2 regions of the Arthrobacter sp. UKPF54-2 genome follow, and region 1 is predicted to be linked to the other one. Evidence: riboswitches for the same ligand, from Rfam matches in the RefSeq annotation. Region 1 holds a riboswitch; the other holds the start of a gene.
What was found. Region 1 has a riboswitch for cyclic di-AMP ahead of E7Y32_RS03015 (hypothetical protein). Riboswitches for the same ligand answer to the same signal wherever they lie in the genome.
Positions count from the first base shown of each region.

Region 2: another riboswitch for cyclic di-AMP. It lies ahead of E7Y32_RS02200 (M23 family metallopeptidase); the one in region 1 lies ahead of E7Y32_RS03015 (hypothetical protein).

Region 1 is NZ_CP040174.1:694,365-701,348, forward strand. Features, by position in the region: gene E7Y32_RS03005 (response regulator transcription factor) at 1-245, shown strand, start outside; gene E7Y32_RS03010 (HAMP domain-containing sensor histidine kinase) at 249-1,844, shown strand; cyclic di-AMP (ydaO/yuaA leader) riboswitch at 1,951-2,138, shown strand; gene E7Y32_RS03015 (hypothetical protein) at 2,138-2,887, shown strand; gene E7Y32_RS03020 (glyoxalase superfamily protein) at 3,024-3,401, opposite strand; gene upp (uracil phosphoribosyltransferase) at 3,456-4,091, opposite strand; gene E7Y32_RS03030 (phosphatase PAP2 family protein) at 4,104-4,946, opposite strand; gene E7Y32_RS03035 (nucleoside deaminase) at 5,018-5,521, shown strand; gene E7Y32_RS03040 (winged helix DNA-binding domain-containing protein) at 5,524-6,768, opposite strand; gene E7Y32_RS03045 (glycosyltransferase) at 6,839-6,984, opposite strand, start outside.
Region 2 is NZ_CP040174.1:518,341-525,324, forward strand. Features, by position in the region: gene E7Y32_RS02185 (molybdenum cofactor guanylyltransferase) at 1-244, opposite strand, end outside; gene E7Y32_RS02190 (HNH endonuclease) at 294-794, opposite strand; gene E7Y32_RS02195 (NlpC/P60 family protein) at 1,097-1,837, opposite strand; cyclic di-AMP (ydaO/yuaA leader) riboswitch at 2,102-2,295, opposite strand; gene E7Y32_RS02200 (M23 family metallopeptidase) at 2,408-3,226, opposite strand; cyclic di-AMP (ydaO/yuaA leader) riboswitch at 3,231-3,473, opposite strand; gene E7Y32_RS02205 (metal-dependent transcriptional regulator) at 3,593-4,288, opposite strand; gene serC (phosphoserine transaminase) at 4,588-5,718, shown strand; gene E7Y32_RS02215 (MFS transporter) at 5,749-6,984, opposite strand, start outside.

The DNA.
Region 1 (6,984 bases):
GCGCCGGGGAGGAACTGCATCTGACCGCCACCCAGTTCGAGCTGCTGCGCTACCTGATGGAGAACCCCAAGCGTGTGGTCAGCAAGGCGCAGATCCTGGACCGCGTCTGGGACTACGATTTCGGCGGCCAGGCCAACATCGTGGAGCTCTACATCTCCTACCTCCGCAAGAAGGTCGACGCGGTCCACCCGCCGATGATCCATACCGTGCGCGGGGCCGGGTACGTCCTGAAACCGGCGGACTAGCCCGTGGCAGCTCCCGCCAGAGACCCTGCCGCCGGCCGGGACTGGCGCAGCCCTTCCACCTGGCACCTGCGCACCCGCCTGGTCCTGCTTGCCATGGCCCTCCTCGTCGCCATCTGTGGCGCCGTCGGGCTGGTCAGTTACGCCTCGATGAACCTGTTCCTGACCAAACAACTGGACTCCCAATTGGACCAGGCCTCCGAGCGGGCGCGCGAGTTCGGCCGGCCCGGCCCCGGCAGCGGCGACGGGCGCCGGGACCCGCTGGAAGCGCGCGGCCAGGCCGTGGGCACCCTCAATGCCCGGATCCTCGGTGACGCCGTCACCAGCGCCGGCTTCCTCGCCGACGACGCCACCCGGAAAGCGCTCTCCGCCGACGACGCCGGCGTTCTGCTGGCGCTCACCCCCGGCGCGCCGCCCGTTGACCGGACCCTCTCCAGCGGCGCGTACCGGCTGGTCGCGGCACAGACCCCGTACGGCGATGTGATCGTCACCGGCCTGCCCCTGAAGGACAAGCAAAACACCTTGGCTTCACTGGTCTGGACCATGGTGCTGGTCTCCTCCGGCGGCCTGGTGGTGATCGGGCTGGCCGGAACGGCGCTGATCCGGCGCACCATGAAACCGCTGGAGCACCTGTCCGAGGTGGCCACCAAGGTCTCCCGCCTCCCGCTCGACGCCGGCGAAGTTGCCCTGGCGGTGCGGGTGCCGCCGTCCGCCGCCAATCCCAGCACGGAGGTGGGCAGCGTGGGCTATGCCCTGAACCAGATGCTGGACAACGTCTCCAGCGCGCTGGAGTCGCGGCAACAAAGCGAGATGAAGGTCCGCCAGTTCGTTGCCGATGCCTCGCACGAGCTGCGGACCCCACTGACGGCCATCCGCGGCTACACGGAGCTGATGCGCATGACCGAGCACTTCACCCCGGACGGCCAGAAGTCCCTCGCCCGCGTGCAGAGCCAGTCGGAACGCATGACGGCCCTCGTGGAGGACCTGCTCCTGCTGGCCCGCCTCGACGAGGGCCAGCCGCTGAAGTTCAGCGAGGTGGATCTCTCGCAGCTCGCGATCGAGACGGTCAGCGACGAGAAGGTCATGGCCCCGGACCGCATCTGGCAGCTGGAGCTCGCCGAGGAGCCCGTGGTGGTCCGGGGGGACGCCGCCCAGCTGCACCAGGTGCTGGCGAACCTGCTCTCCAACGCGCGCAAGCACACGGAGCCCGGCACCACCGTGACGACGGCGGTGACGTCCGCCGACGACGGCACTGCCGTCCTCACCGTGACGGACAACGGCACCGGCATTGCCCCCGACTTCGTGGACCGGGTGTTCCGCCGGTTTACCCGGGCCGACGTCTCCCGCCGGAACCCCGTCACGGCCGCGGCGCCAGCCGTCGCAGTTCCGGCGCCGGAAACGGCCGCGGCGCGGGCGCGCACCGGGGCCATCGCCCCCTCCACCTCCCCCGTTCCGGCCGCGACGGCGGAGGGCACCAGCGGGTTGGGGCTCTCCATTGTGCAGGCCATCGTCGAAGCCCATGGCGGCACCGTCTACGTCACGTCCCGGCCCGGCCGCACGCAGTTCACCGTCCGCCTTCCGGCGGCGTCCCCCGCAGCCTAGTGGGGCAAGTCGCCACGCCGCCAGCCCGGCCTGCCGTTACCTAAATGTGACTTCCAAGGGAAAGTTCGGTACCGTTTTAGAGTGCGGCCATCGATCTGGCCGCGTATCCGGATTGACGCCAAACTCTGCCGCTTCCCGGATTCCGATGGATTAGGCAGAGGCGGGGGACCCAGAGTTCCCGGGCATTCTGCATCCATGCACCCTTGGGGTTAAGCCGCCACGTTGAGATTCCGTGCGGCCGGATTTTTGCATCCGAACCCGACAGCTAACTCCGTAGGCGTTGAGAGGCAAACATGACTGAATTCAAGGTACCCATGCGCCCAGAAGGCGCTAAACAGGCAGCTGAAGCCGACGTCGCGCGCCACCGCGCCGAGCCGGCCAAGCGCACGGCCCTGTCCCGGCTCGGCGCAGGTTCCAAGGGCAAGCGCGCCGCCGTCGTGGCGACCGCCCTCGCGGTCCTGCTGGGCGCGGGCGCCGCGGGCCAGGCTTCCAACACCGCCGCCCACACGGAGGCCGCGTCCAAGGACTCCTCGCTGCAGAAGCTGGAGTTCGAACAGGTCGGCAGCAACGCCCCGGCCTCCCCCTCCACCGGCACTGTGGAGGCCAAGGCTTCCGACGTTACGCCGGCCGAGGCCCCGGCCCCGCCCGCGCCGGCGGCTCCGCCCGCGCCGGCGGCTCCTGCTCCGGCGGCTCCTGCGCCGGCCGCGGCTGCCCCGGCGCAGCCGGTCGCCGTCGACGATCCCGCGGGTGCGCAGGCCTACGCCGCCTCGCAGCTGCCCGCCCATGGCTGGGCCGCCAGCGAGATGCAGTGCCTGCAGAAACTGTGGACCAAGGAGTCCGACTGGAAGACCACTGCCACGAACGCGAGCAGCGGAGCCTATGGCGTGGTCCAGGCCCTGCCCGCCGAGAAAATGGCAAGCGCCGGCGCTGACTACCGCACCAACTACCGGACCCAGATCAACTGGGGACTGAAGTACGTGCAGGACCGCTACGGCTCACCCTGCGGCGCTCTGAACTTCCACTACGCGCACAACTGGTACTAAACCGCCGCCACGCAGGCCCCGGCCCCGGCGGAAAGGCCAGGCCCCGGATCCATTGGATCCGGGGCCTTGCGTGCGTCTGTCCCCGCGCCGGCCGGGCCTGCCGGCCGGGCCCGCCGGCCGGGCCTGCGCGTGCCGGCTAGCCGTTGGGACGGTTGGGGATGTATTGCACGGCCCATTTATTGCCGTCCGGGTCGGCGAAGTAGACGAAGTGGCCCCAGTCCTGGACGTCAATGTCGCTGACGTCCACGCCGTTGTCCTTCAGCTGCCGGTGCGCGGCTTGGATGTCGCTGACCACCAGCTGGAGGCTGGGGGCGGTGCCGGGGGCGGCGTCGTTGAGGCCCTCGCCGATCGCAATGGAGCACCCGGACCCGGGCGGTGTCAGCTGGACGAAGCGGATGCCTTCGGCGGGCCGCTCGTCGTAGTCGGCGTTGAAGCCCACCTTGTTGACGTAAAAATCCTTGGCCCGGTCCACGTCGGATACCGGGACAAATACGAGTTCAAGTTTCCAGTCCATGGGCACACGGTAGTCCCGAGCGCTGCCCGCCGGAACCCTTGACCGGCTGCGGAACTAGCCCGCGATGCCGTACAGGCGGTCGCCGGCGTCGCCCAGGCCGGGGACAATGTAGGACTTCTCGTTGAGCTTTTCGTCGATCGAGGCCAGCACGATCGTCACGTTGGCGTCCGAGAGTTCCTCTTCGAGCTTGGCCAGGCCCTCCGGGGCGGCCAGCAGGCAGATGCAGGTGACGTCCGAGGCGCCGCGTTTGAACAGGAACTTGATGGCTTCACGCAGGGTGCCGCCGGTGGCCAGCATGGGGTCCAGGACGAAGATCTGGCGGTCCGTCAGGTCCTCGGGCAGGCGCTCGGCGTAGGTGATGATGTCCAGGGTTTCTTCGTCGCGGGCCATGCCCAGGAAGCCGACCTCGGCCGTGGGGACCAGTTTGGTCATGCCCTCGAGCATGCCCAGCCCGGCGCGCAGGATCGGGACCACCAGCGGGGTGGGCTTGGTGAACGCCGTGCCGACCGTGGTGCTGACCGGCGTCTCGATGGTCACGGGTTCGGTGCGGACGTCGCGGGTTGCCTCATAGGCCAGGAGCGTGACGAGCTCCTCGGTGAGCTGGCGGAAGACCGGGGACGGGGTGTTCTTGTCCCGCAGAACGGTGAGCTTATGGGCGACCAGCGGGTGGTCCACAACGAGAGTGCGCATGGGTCAAAACTATCACCCGGACGTCGAGGACCGTCCCGCGGGGCCGGGGGTCTCGGAGTCGCCCGTTCCGCCGCTGCGGCTGCTTCCGGGGGCCCGGTCGCGCAGGTGGGCTTCGTTGTCGAACGTCGGTGCGGGGCCGGTGTGTTCACGGTGTCGGAGCACGTGGAAGAGCCGGTGGGCCAGGATGACGATCCCCACCCAGCCCAGCCCGAGCACCCAGCCGATGATCACGTCGGTCATCCAGTGGTGGCCCAGGTAGACCCGGCTCATGCCCATGGCGAAGATAAAGATCACACCGGCCGTGATGAAGCCGACCCGGGCAAGGGTGCGTTTGACCTGCAGGCAGGCGAGGTAGACCACCAGCCCGATCACCACCGTGGTGTTCAGGGTGTGGCCGCTGGGGAACGACGGCGAGGTCTCGTACGGCGGCACCGCGTCCGCGTGGTCCGGGCGCGTCCGGCCGATCAGCTTTTTGCCCAGCGAGGTGGCGGTGACGGACACGGCGGCGGCGCCGCCGATCAGGATGAGCGGGCGCCAGGTCCGGGAGACCCAGATCAGCCATGCCGTCAGGATGCTGGCCAGGATCGGCATGCCGATGCCGCCGCCGATGTTGGTGAACCCGGTGACAAAGGAGTCAAGCCCGGGGCTGCGCAGCTGTTCCATGGCCGCCAGCATCGGCTTGTCCAGGTTGGCCACGCCGGCGTCATCCACCACGTTGTCGTAGACCTCATAGCTGGTCAGGGCCAGGGCGACGATGACCACGCCGCCGATCAGCATCGTGATCCACAGCGCGGCGTACGGCACTACCCACTTGCCCCAGCGCCGCGTCAGCCAGCTTTCAGTCCTGGTGCTCACTGCCATCTCCCGACTTCCCGGTGCACTTCGATAGTGCACAGCCTGCTTAGGATCGAAACTACCATTGAGCCATGACTACTCCCGAGCCCCGGCATGCGGAATGGATGGGCCTGGCCCTCGCCGAGGCGCGCCGGGCGCTGGCCACCGCGGACGTGCCGATCGGCGCCGTCGTGATCGGCCCGGACGGGTCGGTGCTCGGGACCGGACGCAACGAGCGGGAAGCGCTCGGGGACCCGACGGCGCACGCGGAAATGGTGGCGATCCGGGAGGCCTCGGCCCGGCTGCGCGCCCGCCGCGCCCTGGAAGGCCTCGGCGACGACGGCTGGCGGCTGGAGGACTGCACTCTGGTGGTCACGCTGGAGCCGTGCGCCATGTGCGCCGGTGCCGTGGTGCTGGCCCGGATTCCGCGGGTGGTTTTCGGCGCCTGGGATGAGAAGGCCGGCGCCGCCGGCTCCGTGTTCGACATCCTCCGCGAACGCCGGCTCAACCACTGGGTGGAAGTGTACGGCGGCGTCCGGGAGCAGGAGTGCGGTGCGCTGCTGCGGGACTTCTTCGCCAGCCACCGTGGCTCCTGAGGCTACCGCTCCGCGGTGGCCGTGGTGGAGGCCCGCAGCGCGTCGATCCGTTTCTGCCGGGATGCCGGTGAGTCCAGGCTGAAGGCCCGGAAGTCGCCCAGGTCCTCCTTGATCCAGGCCTCCACCTCGGCGATCCGCCGGGCCACGGCGGGTGTGGTCTCACCGAACACCCAAGCGGCGATCCGTTCCTGGCCGGGGTCGTACTGCCACAGCCCGATGATCCGGCCGCGGTCCAGGATGGGATGGTCCGGCAGGTCGGCCTGCAGCGCGAGCCGGCCCAGCGCTTGCTTGTCCCGGTCCTGCTCGGCCAGCAACTCCGCCGCGTTCCGGCGCAGCAGCACCAGCGAATCGGTCCCGGCGAGCAGCTGGATTTGTTCCTCTGCAGGTTCCTGGAAGGCGGCGAGGAGTTCGACGTCGTCGGGCAGCATCCAGAGCGGGTCCGCGCCGGCGGCGGCGGTGGGCACCTCGACGGCGCCGACGGCGCCGAGCGCGACTTTGCTCTGCGCGACGGTGAAGCCGGTGAACCACTGCGACTGCTTGAACGTGGCCCCTCCGGTCCAGCCGAGGTAGCGCCGGATCAGTTCGGTGCGGACCTCCTCGTCGCTGAGATCGCTCGGAGCCAGGTTCCAGGGTTCGTAGGCGTAGCGCTGCTGGTCGAGCCGGCCGGTGGCGGGGACGCGGCGGATCCGCCCGTCCGCCTGCAGGATGCCGAGCGCGGTGGGCAGCGTGGTGGCGGCGCCCTTCTTTTTGCCCTCCTCGCCGAGGCTGCGCACCGAATCGCCGAGTTCGTCCTTGAGCTGCCGCGGGTCCAGCGGGACACCGGCTTCGGTGAGGGTGTGCAGGATCTGTTCCTCGAGCAGCGTCATTTCGCCGCGGTCCACCCCGAGCCGGCCCACCACCTTGAAGGTTGCCTCGGCCGGATCCCGTCCCAGCCGCAGGGCCCAGGCGAAGTCGTCCCGGCCGAGCACATAGGTGCAGCCGCGCGCCGTCGGGAGTTCCAGGATCCGGTGGTCCAGGACGTCGGCGTCCACCTGCGCGCGCCGGATGCCGGCCCGGGCGAAGAGTGTGAGGTACGGGTTGGCCCCGCCCACGGACCGCGCCCAGCCTGCCCGGGCGAATACCTGTTCCGCGGTGCATCCGGCCAGCGAGCCGTCCAGGCCTTGCCGGTGCCAGGACCAGGCGCGGAGCCGCTCGGGGGTGAGGCTCGCGGCGGGTGGCAGCTGCACGGTCATCGGCTCGGTGGTCATGGGGTCATTCTCCACCCGCCCTGCCCAAGTAGCTCGCATTAGTTGTCGTTATGGGCCCTGAAAACGACAACTACTGCGAGCTAGTTGGGTGGGGCTGGGGCTCAATTCCGAGGATCGCCAGGACGGCCCGCGCCGTGGCGTCCCAGCCGGGAAGGTGCTCCCGCGCGGCCAGTGCGGCGTCCCGCCACCGCGCGCGGAGCGCCGGTTCGGTGAGCC
Region 2 (6,984 bases), 180 kb from region 1:
GGGCGGCGAGGCCTGCGGCGATGGCGGCGGCGGGTCCGGCAAACGGGGGCTCTTCGCGGCAGCTGAGCACCTGGGGCGGGAGGCCGCCCGTGTCCGGCCCGACCACCACGATCCGGCGGGCTCCGCCGGCCGCCTTGAGGGCCAGCTCCAGCAAGGTGGCGCCGGCTACCGTCAGGCGGGCCTTGGGCACGCCGCCGAGCCGGGAGGACCTGCCCCCGGCGAGGATTACGGCGTCGAATTCCACCCGCCCAGCCTAGCCGCAGCGGCCCGCGCCGGGCGTCAGGACGGGAGGCTCAGTGTGCCTTTTCGGGAAGCAGGAACGGGTCCCAGGCCGGGGTGGGCTTCTCCAATTCCTTGATCTGCCAGATGGTGCCCCTGGGCGGACCGGGGACGAAGCCGAGTTTCCAGCCCATTTCCCCGGGGGTATGGTCCCCTTTGGCGTTGTTGCAGCGCAGGCAGGCGGCGACGAGATTTTCCCATGAATCCGCGCCGCCCCGGGACTTGGGCTGGACGTGGTCAATGGTATGGGCCGCCTTGCCGCAGTAAGCGCAACGGTGGTTGTCGCGGCGCAGCACCCCCCTGCGGCTGACCGCCGTCAGGGTGTTGTAACGGGGCCTGATGTACCGGTTCAGCAGGATCACGGTGGGCCGGCCGAGAATGTCCTGCGGGCCCACCACGGGATCGTCGCCTTCGGCCACCACACTGGCCTTACCTGTCAGCACAAGGACCAGCGCCCGGCGGAAAGTAACTACCGCCAGCGGTTCATATCCAGCATTCAGAACGAGAGTGCGCATCCGCATACCTCTTCACGGCCGCACCCGCCAGGGGCACGAGGGCCGGCTGCCCTGTGCATGGTCGGGCTATGGATCGACACCACAAGAGTAAACACCGCAGGCCCGGTTTACCGAATTTTATTTCGCCGCGCCCCGCGCCGCGCCCCGCGGCCGGGGCGGCCAGCAGGTCCGGCGGCGGAATCCGCCTGCAGGTCGGGGGCGGGGCGGGCGCGGGTGGGCAACCCGCCTGGTACAACGCAAAGGACCCCTGCCGCCTGGCAGGGGTCCTTCACAATGCTTCCGGCGGACACCGGGAGCCAGTCCTAGCCGCCGACGCGGATGAAGACCGGGCCGGAGCCGACGTTGACGCTGTACAGCGCGGTGGTTCCGCCGTTCCAACCGCCGTGGACGGCCATGCCGTTACCGACGTAAACAGCGATGTGGGCCATGCCCATGCCGCCGTTCTGGTAGTAGGCGAGGTCGCCCGGCTGAGCCTCGGCGGCGCTCACGGTGCGGCCCAGGGACAGGTAACCTGCGGGCCAGCCGTGGTAGTTGACGCCCACTGCGGCCAGCGCGTTGGTGGCCAGCATGGTGCAGTCCTGGGAGACACCGATCTGCGCGTAGGCAGCAGCGGCGATCGAAGCGCCCATGCCGCTGACAGCAGCCGGAGCCTTCGTGGCCAGCGAGGCGGTCACCGCGTTGCCGGTGGAAGCAGCAGCTTCCTTGACCTTCACGACGGGCTTGGAAGCCTCGACGGGGGCCGGTGCGGTGGTAACAGCAGGCTTCTCGTAGGAGATCGCGATGCTGGAGGCCGCGGAGATCGTGGCCGGTGCGGTGGACTGCACTTCCAGGGCGGAAGCGGAGGTGGACTCGCGCTGAACGTTGGTCTCGGCAGCGTTGGCTGCGATACCGCTGGTCAGTACCAGGCCGGAGGCTGCAGCGATAACCGCGGCCTGGCGACCCATACCACCGGCGTTGTCGCCGACGGCCTTAGCAATGACAGCCAGCGAGTTGGTCTTGGTGACCTCCGCGCGGTGGCGTGCAATGGTTGCACGAGTAGTCATTCAGTTCTCTCTTTCGTGATCCTTTTGTCCGCGCTCATTTCAGGCGGGACTGAGGACGCTCCGGCATCTTGGGGGTACGCCGGATCGCCCCGAAACGGGTTTCTTTAGCGAAGGGTGTACTGCGAAGACGCGCCAAAAGCGGGAACTGCGTTGTGAGATCCAGTCCGGGCGCCGACAAGGGCAGCGCGGAGCATGGAGTTCAGCGGGCTCAACTGAGCCTCGCCAGCGCGAGAACGCGCAGCATTGTGGCGTGAAGACACGAAAGTAGCCTCTCCCAATGCCTACGAGGTGAGCTGTCGGATTCGGATGGGAGTCACCCGGCCGCGCTGCTTCCTGGGAAGCTTTGCGACTTAACCCCAAGGCCTTCTTGCGAAGACCAAAATTGGTTCCCCCGCCCCTGCCAGACGATGTCATGCGAACGGACCTTGAGCGGTGGCAGAGTTAGGCAATCCACTCAAGAGCGCCAACTTCGGAGAAGTTGGCGTGCTTCATACGGTACAGCAGTTGGGACTCAATGTCACATTCAGATCACGGCGTGTCACAGAAATGCGAGTGATCCCTCGGCTCGGTTTAGAGCCAGCCCAGCGGGTCAACGACTTCCCCGTTGACCATCACCTCGAAGTGGAGGTGGCAGCCGGTGGAGGCGCCGGTGGTGCCGCTCATCGCCACCACATCGCCGCGGGAAACCTGCTGGCCCACGCGGACAGTTGAGGACGACAAGTGGTTGTACGTGGTCTCCAGGCCATTGCCATGGTCGATCACGACCCGGTTGCCGCCCCCGTAGGGGTGCCAGCCGGTAAAGGTTACGGTGCCGCTGGCCGCGGCATGCACGGGCGTGCCGCACTGGGCGGCGTAGTCCTGCCCGCGGTGGAATTCTCCGACGGCGCCCGTAATGGGACTGATCCGGTAGCCGAACGGCGAGGCGGAGACCATCGTGTCCAGCGGGTGCCCGAGGCTGCCGGCGGAGGCCGCACGGGTGATGGTGCTGGCGGACTGGGCGCTGAGCAGCTGCTTGAGCTTGCCGTCCGGGTCGCCCTTGGTGGTGACAGCCGTGCGGTTGAAGTCGATCTGGGCGGCCGAAGCCTTGACCTCGGGCTGTGCCGCGGCGGACACCGAGCCGGTCTTGGCGGCGTCGGTGGCCATCACCGGGCCGGTGGCCGGGACGGTGACGGTCAGGACCAGTCCGGTGGCCGCCAGAGCGATGCCGGCCTTCTGCCCGACGCCGCTGACGGCGGCGAAGTCTGTCATCTGGCGGAAGGCGCTCCGCCGGCCGCGGCGTTCGTCGCGGTGCGCGTCACGGGGGCGCTCGACGGTTACGACGGCGGCCGGGCGCGGCTCCGGAGCGGGACCGGTCGCACGACGGCGGCCCCTGACGGTCTGGGTGGTCAAGTACGGTTCCTCTCTGGATAGCCTGCGAAGTTAGCTGTCGGATTCGGGTCAGAGAGATCAAAGACCCGGTCCGCCGGTGCAAGCATCCAGACACAGGGTCATCCAAGGGCGCCCTCGTGGATTGTTGCTTGCCGCTAGCGGACTTCACCCCAAGGCTGTTGGATCAACAGCCGTTAGTGGTTCCCCCGCCTCTGCCAGAAGGTGACTCGCCGACTGATCCGCTGGCAGAGCTCGGCTTCGGATCAGATAACGCTTTAGTATCAGTGCCAGTTATCAACTATAGGCGATTAAGGCAGGCAGTAATAATTTCGTTATCTAGCCTGTGCACAACTTGGCCCCGGTCCTGAGGACGGCGGTCCGAACAAGTTACCCGAGCGTAACGAAGACGTGGGCCGCGACTTCGGGAGGCAGTTCGAGGGCCCCCTCGATGTCCGGGACCCGGACCGAGATGTACTCCCCCACGCGTTCGAGCGAGACCCGGGCGCCGGGGCGGATTCCGCCCTCGTCGAGCTGGACCAGCAGCTCCGGTTCCACCTGGATGGGCTCGGCCAGGCGGCTCACGGTGATCCGGGAGTCTGCGCCGTAGCCGGCCATGGCGTCGAGGAGGTTGACCACGCCGTCCGCGGCCTCCGCCTGCGGGAGTCCGCCCAGGTCGGCGAGCCCTGGGATCGGATTTCCGTAGGGGGACACGGTCGGGTGGTCCAGCATCTCGAAGATGCGCCGTTCCACCCGCTCACTCATCACGTGCTCCCAGCGGCACGCTTCCTCGTGGACGTAGGCCCAGTCGAGTCCGATCACGTCGGCGAGGAGCCGTTCGGCAAGCCGGTGTTTGCGCATCACCTCGATGGCGCGTTTGCGGCCCGCTTCGGTCAGTTCCAGGTGCCGGTCGCCGGAGACCACCACCAGCCCGTCGCGTTCCATCCGGCCGACGGTCTGGGACACGGTGGGGCCGGAGTGACGGAGCCGTTCGGCGATGCGGGCGCGGAGGGCGACGATGTTCTCTTCTTCAAGTTCCAGGATGGTCCGAAGATACATCTCGGTGGTATCGATCAGATCCGTCATTCAGCTCAGCTCCTCGAGCGCCGTCCTTGCGTCATTCCCACGGTACCGCGTGCGGGACGCGCCCCGGCGAGATCCGCCGTACATCACCGCACAGCCTAGCCTATTTTGAATTACTCCGGATAATCTGCGGACCTCACACCGGGACAGCCGCGCCCGGGCCGTCTCAATGACCGGACTGTGACGGACGATTTTCCTGCCTGCCCGGGACCGTCGGGCAGAATAAGGGCAGGTCCCCGGCCGCAGCCCACGCACGATCCGCCCGGGCCACGCCACGCACCCAGCCGACAATTGGAGCCACTGTGAGCGACACCAGCATCACCATTCCCGCGAACCTGCTGCCCAAGGACGGCCGCTTTGGTGCCGGCCCGTCGAAGGTCCGGCCGGAGCAGATCCAGGCCCTGTCCGCGGCGGCGGAGACGCTGCTGGGCACCTCGCACCGGCAAGCTCCGGTCAAGAACCTTGTGGGGTCGGTCCGGACCGGGCTCAGCGACTTCTTCCGCGCCCCCGAAGGCTATGAGGTCATCCTCGGCGTCGGCGGATCCACGGCGTTCTGGGACATCGCCAGCTTCGGCCTCGTGGAGAACAAGGCACAGCACCTGTCCTTCGGCGAGTTCGGCTCGAAGTTCGCCGCCGCCACCAATAAGGCGCCGTTCCTGGCGGAATCCTCGATCATCACCTCCGAGCCGGGCACGCGCCCCGAGGCCCGGGCCGAGGCCGGCGTCGATGTTTACGCCTGGCCGCAGAACGAGACGTCCACCGGTGTTGCTGCCCCGGTCCGGCGTGTGCCGGGCGCCGACGAAGGCTCCCTGGTCCTGGTCGACGCCACCTCCGCGGCCGGCGGCCTGGACGTGGAGGTGGCCGAGGCGGATGTGTACTACTTCGCCCCGCAGAAGAACTTCGCCTCCGACGGCGGCCTCTGGCTGGGCCTGTTTTCCCCGGCCGCCCTGGAACGGGCCGCCCGGGTCAAGGCCGGCGGCCGCTGGATTCCGGACTTCCTCGATCTCCAGACCGCCATCGACAATTCCCGGCTGAACCAGACCTACAACACCCCGGCCCTGGCCACCCTGGTGACCCTGGATGCGCAGGTGCAGTGGCTCAACGCCAACGGCGGCCTCGACTTCGCCGCCGCGCGGACCGCCGACTCGGCCGGCCGCATCTACCGCTGGGCCGAGGCCTCCCCCTACGCCACGCCGTTTGTGGCCCGGGCCGAGGACCGCTCCAACGTGATCGCCACGATCGACTTCGATGAATCGATTGACGCCTCGGCCGTCGCCAAGGTCCTGCGCGCCAACGGCATCGTGGACACCGAGCCGTACCGCAAGCTGGGGCGCAACCAGCTGCGTATCGCCACCTTCGTGGCGATCGAGCCCGACGACGTATCCGCGCTCTTGGAGTGCATCGACTTCGTCGTCGGCGAACTCAAGCAGTAGCGCCGCCGGCGTCCCCCGGCAAGGGACGCTTCAGCGCTCGACGGCGCCGTCGTCCCGGCTTGCGGCAGGGACGACCCGGAAGTAGCGCAGCCCGCGGGCACGGCGGTTGAAAGCGATCCGCAGCTGCTGCGCCCGGACGACCCAGGCCATGCCGATCACGGCTGCGGCCACCCCCGAGGCGGCCGCAACGCCCATGGACCAGCGTGCCCCGGCCACATTGGCCACCCATCCCACCAGTGGGGCGCCGATGGGGGTGCCGCCCATAAAGATCGCCATGTACAAGGCCATCACCCGCCCGCGCATCACCGGATCCGTGGTTGTCTGGACGTAGCCGTTGGCGCTGGTCATCATGGTGATCGCGAACAGGCCGACCGGCACCAGGGCCACACCGAACCAGAAGTAGTCGGGCGCCAGCGCGGCGAGGCCGGAGGCCAGGCCGAAGGCGCCGGCCGCCCCGAATATCACGCGCATCCGCGGACGGCCCCGCCCGGCCGAGAGTAGTGCGCCGGCGACCGAGCCGATCGCCATGATCGAATTCATCAGGCCGAAGGCCCCGGCATCCAGGCCAAATTCCGTGCCCACCATGGCCGCAATGAAGAGGACGAAGTTCAGTCCCAGGGTTCCCACGATGAACACCGCCACGAGCACCACCACAATGTCCGGCCGGAAGCGCACGTAGCGCAGGCCTTCGCGGATCCTGCCCTTGCCCGCCGGCGCCCGGGGCAGCTGCCGCAATGAGGCTCCGGGGATCTTGGCCAGGCTCAGGAGCAGCGCCAGGAAGGTAACGGTGTTGACCAGGAACACCCAGCCGGGGCCGATGGCCACGGTGAGCACCCCGGCGACGGCCGGCCCGATCATCCGCGCCACGTTGAACGAGGCGCTGTTGAGGGCGACGGCGTTGGGCAGGTAGTCGTCGCGGACCAGCTCCGAGACAAAGGTCTGGCGCACGGGGGCGTCGAGGGCGGAGACGACGCCCAGCAGCAGGGCAAAGATGTAGACGTGCCACAGCTGGGCGGCGCCGGACAGCACCAGGGCGCCGAGCGCCGCGCTCAGGAGGGCCATGGCGGACTGCGTCAGGACGAGCAGCTGCTTGCGGTTGAAGCGGTCGGCCACGAGCCCGGCCACCGGGGCCAGGAAGAGCTGCGGGCCCAGCTGCAGGGCCATGGTGATGCCCATGGCTCCGGCGTCCTGGTCGCTCAGGTGGTCAAAGACCAGCCAGTCCTGCGCGGTGCGCTGCATCCAGGTCCCGATGTTGGAGACCAGGGC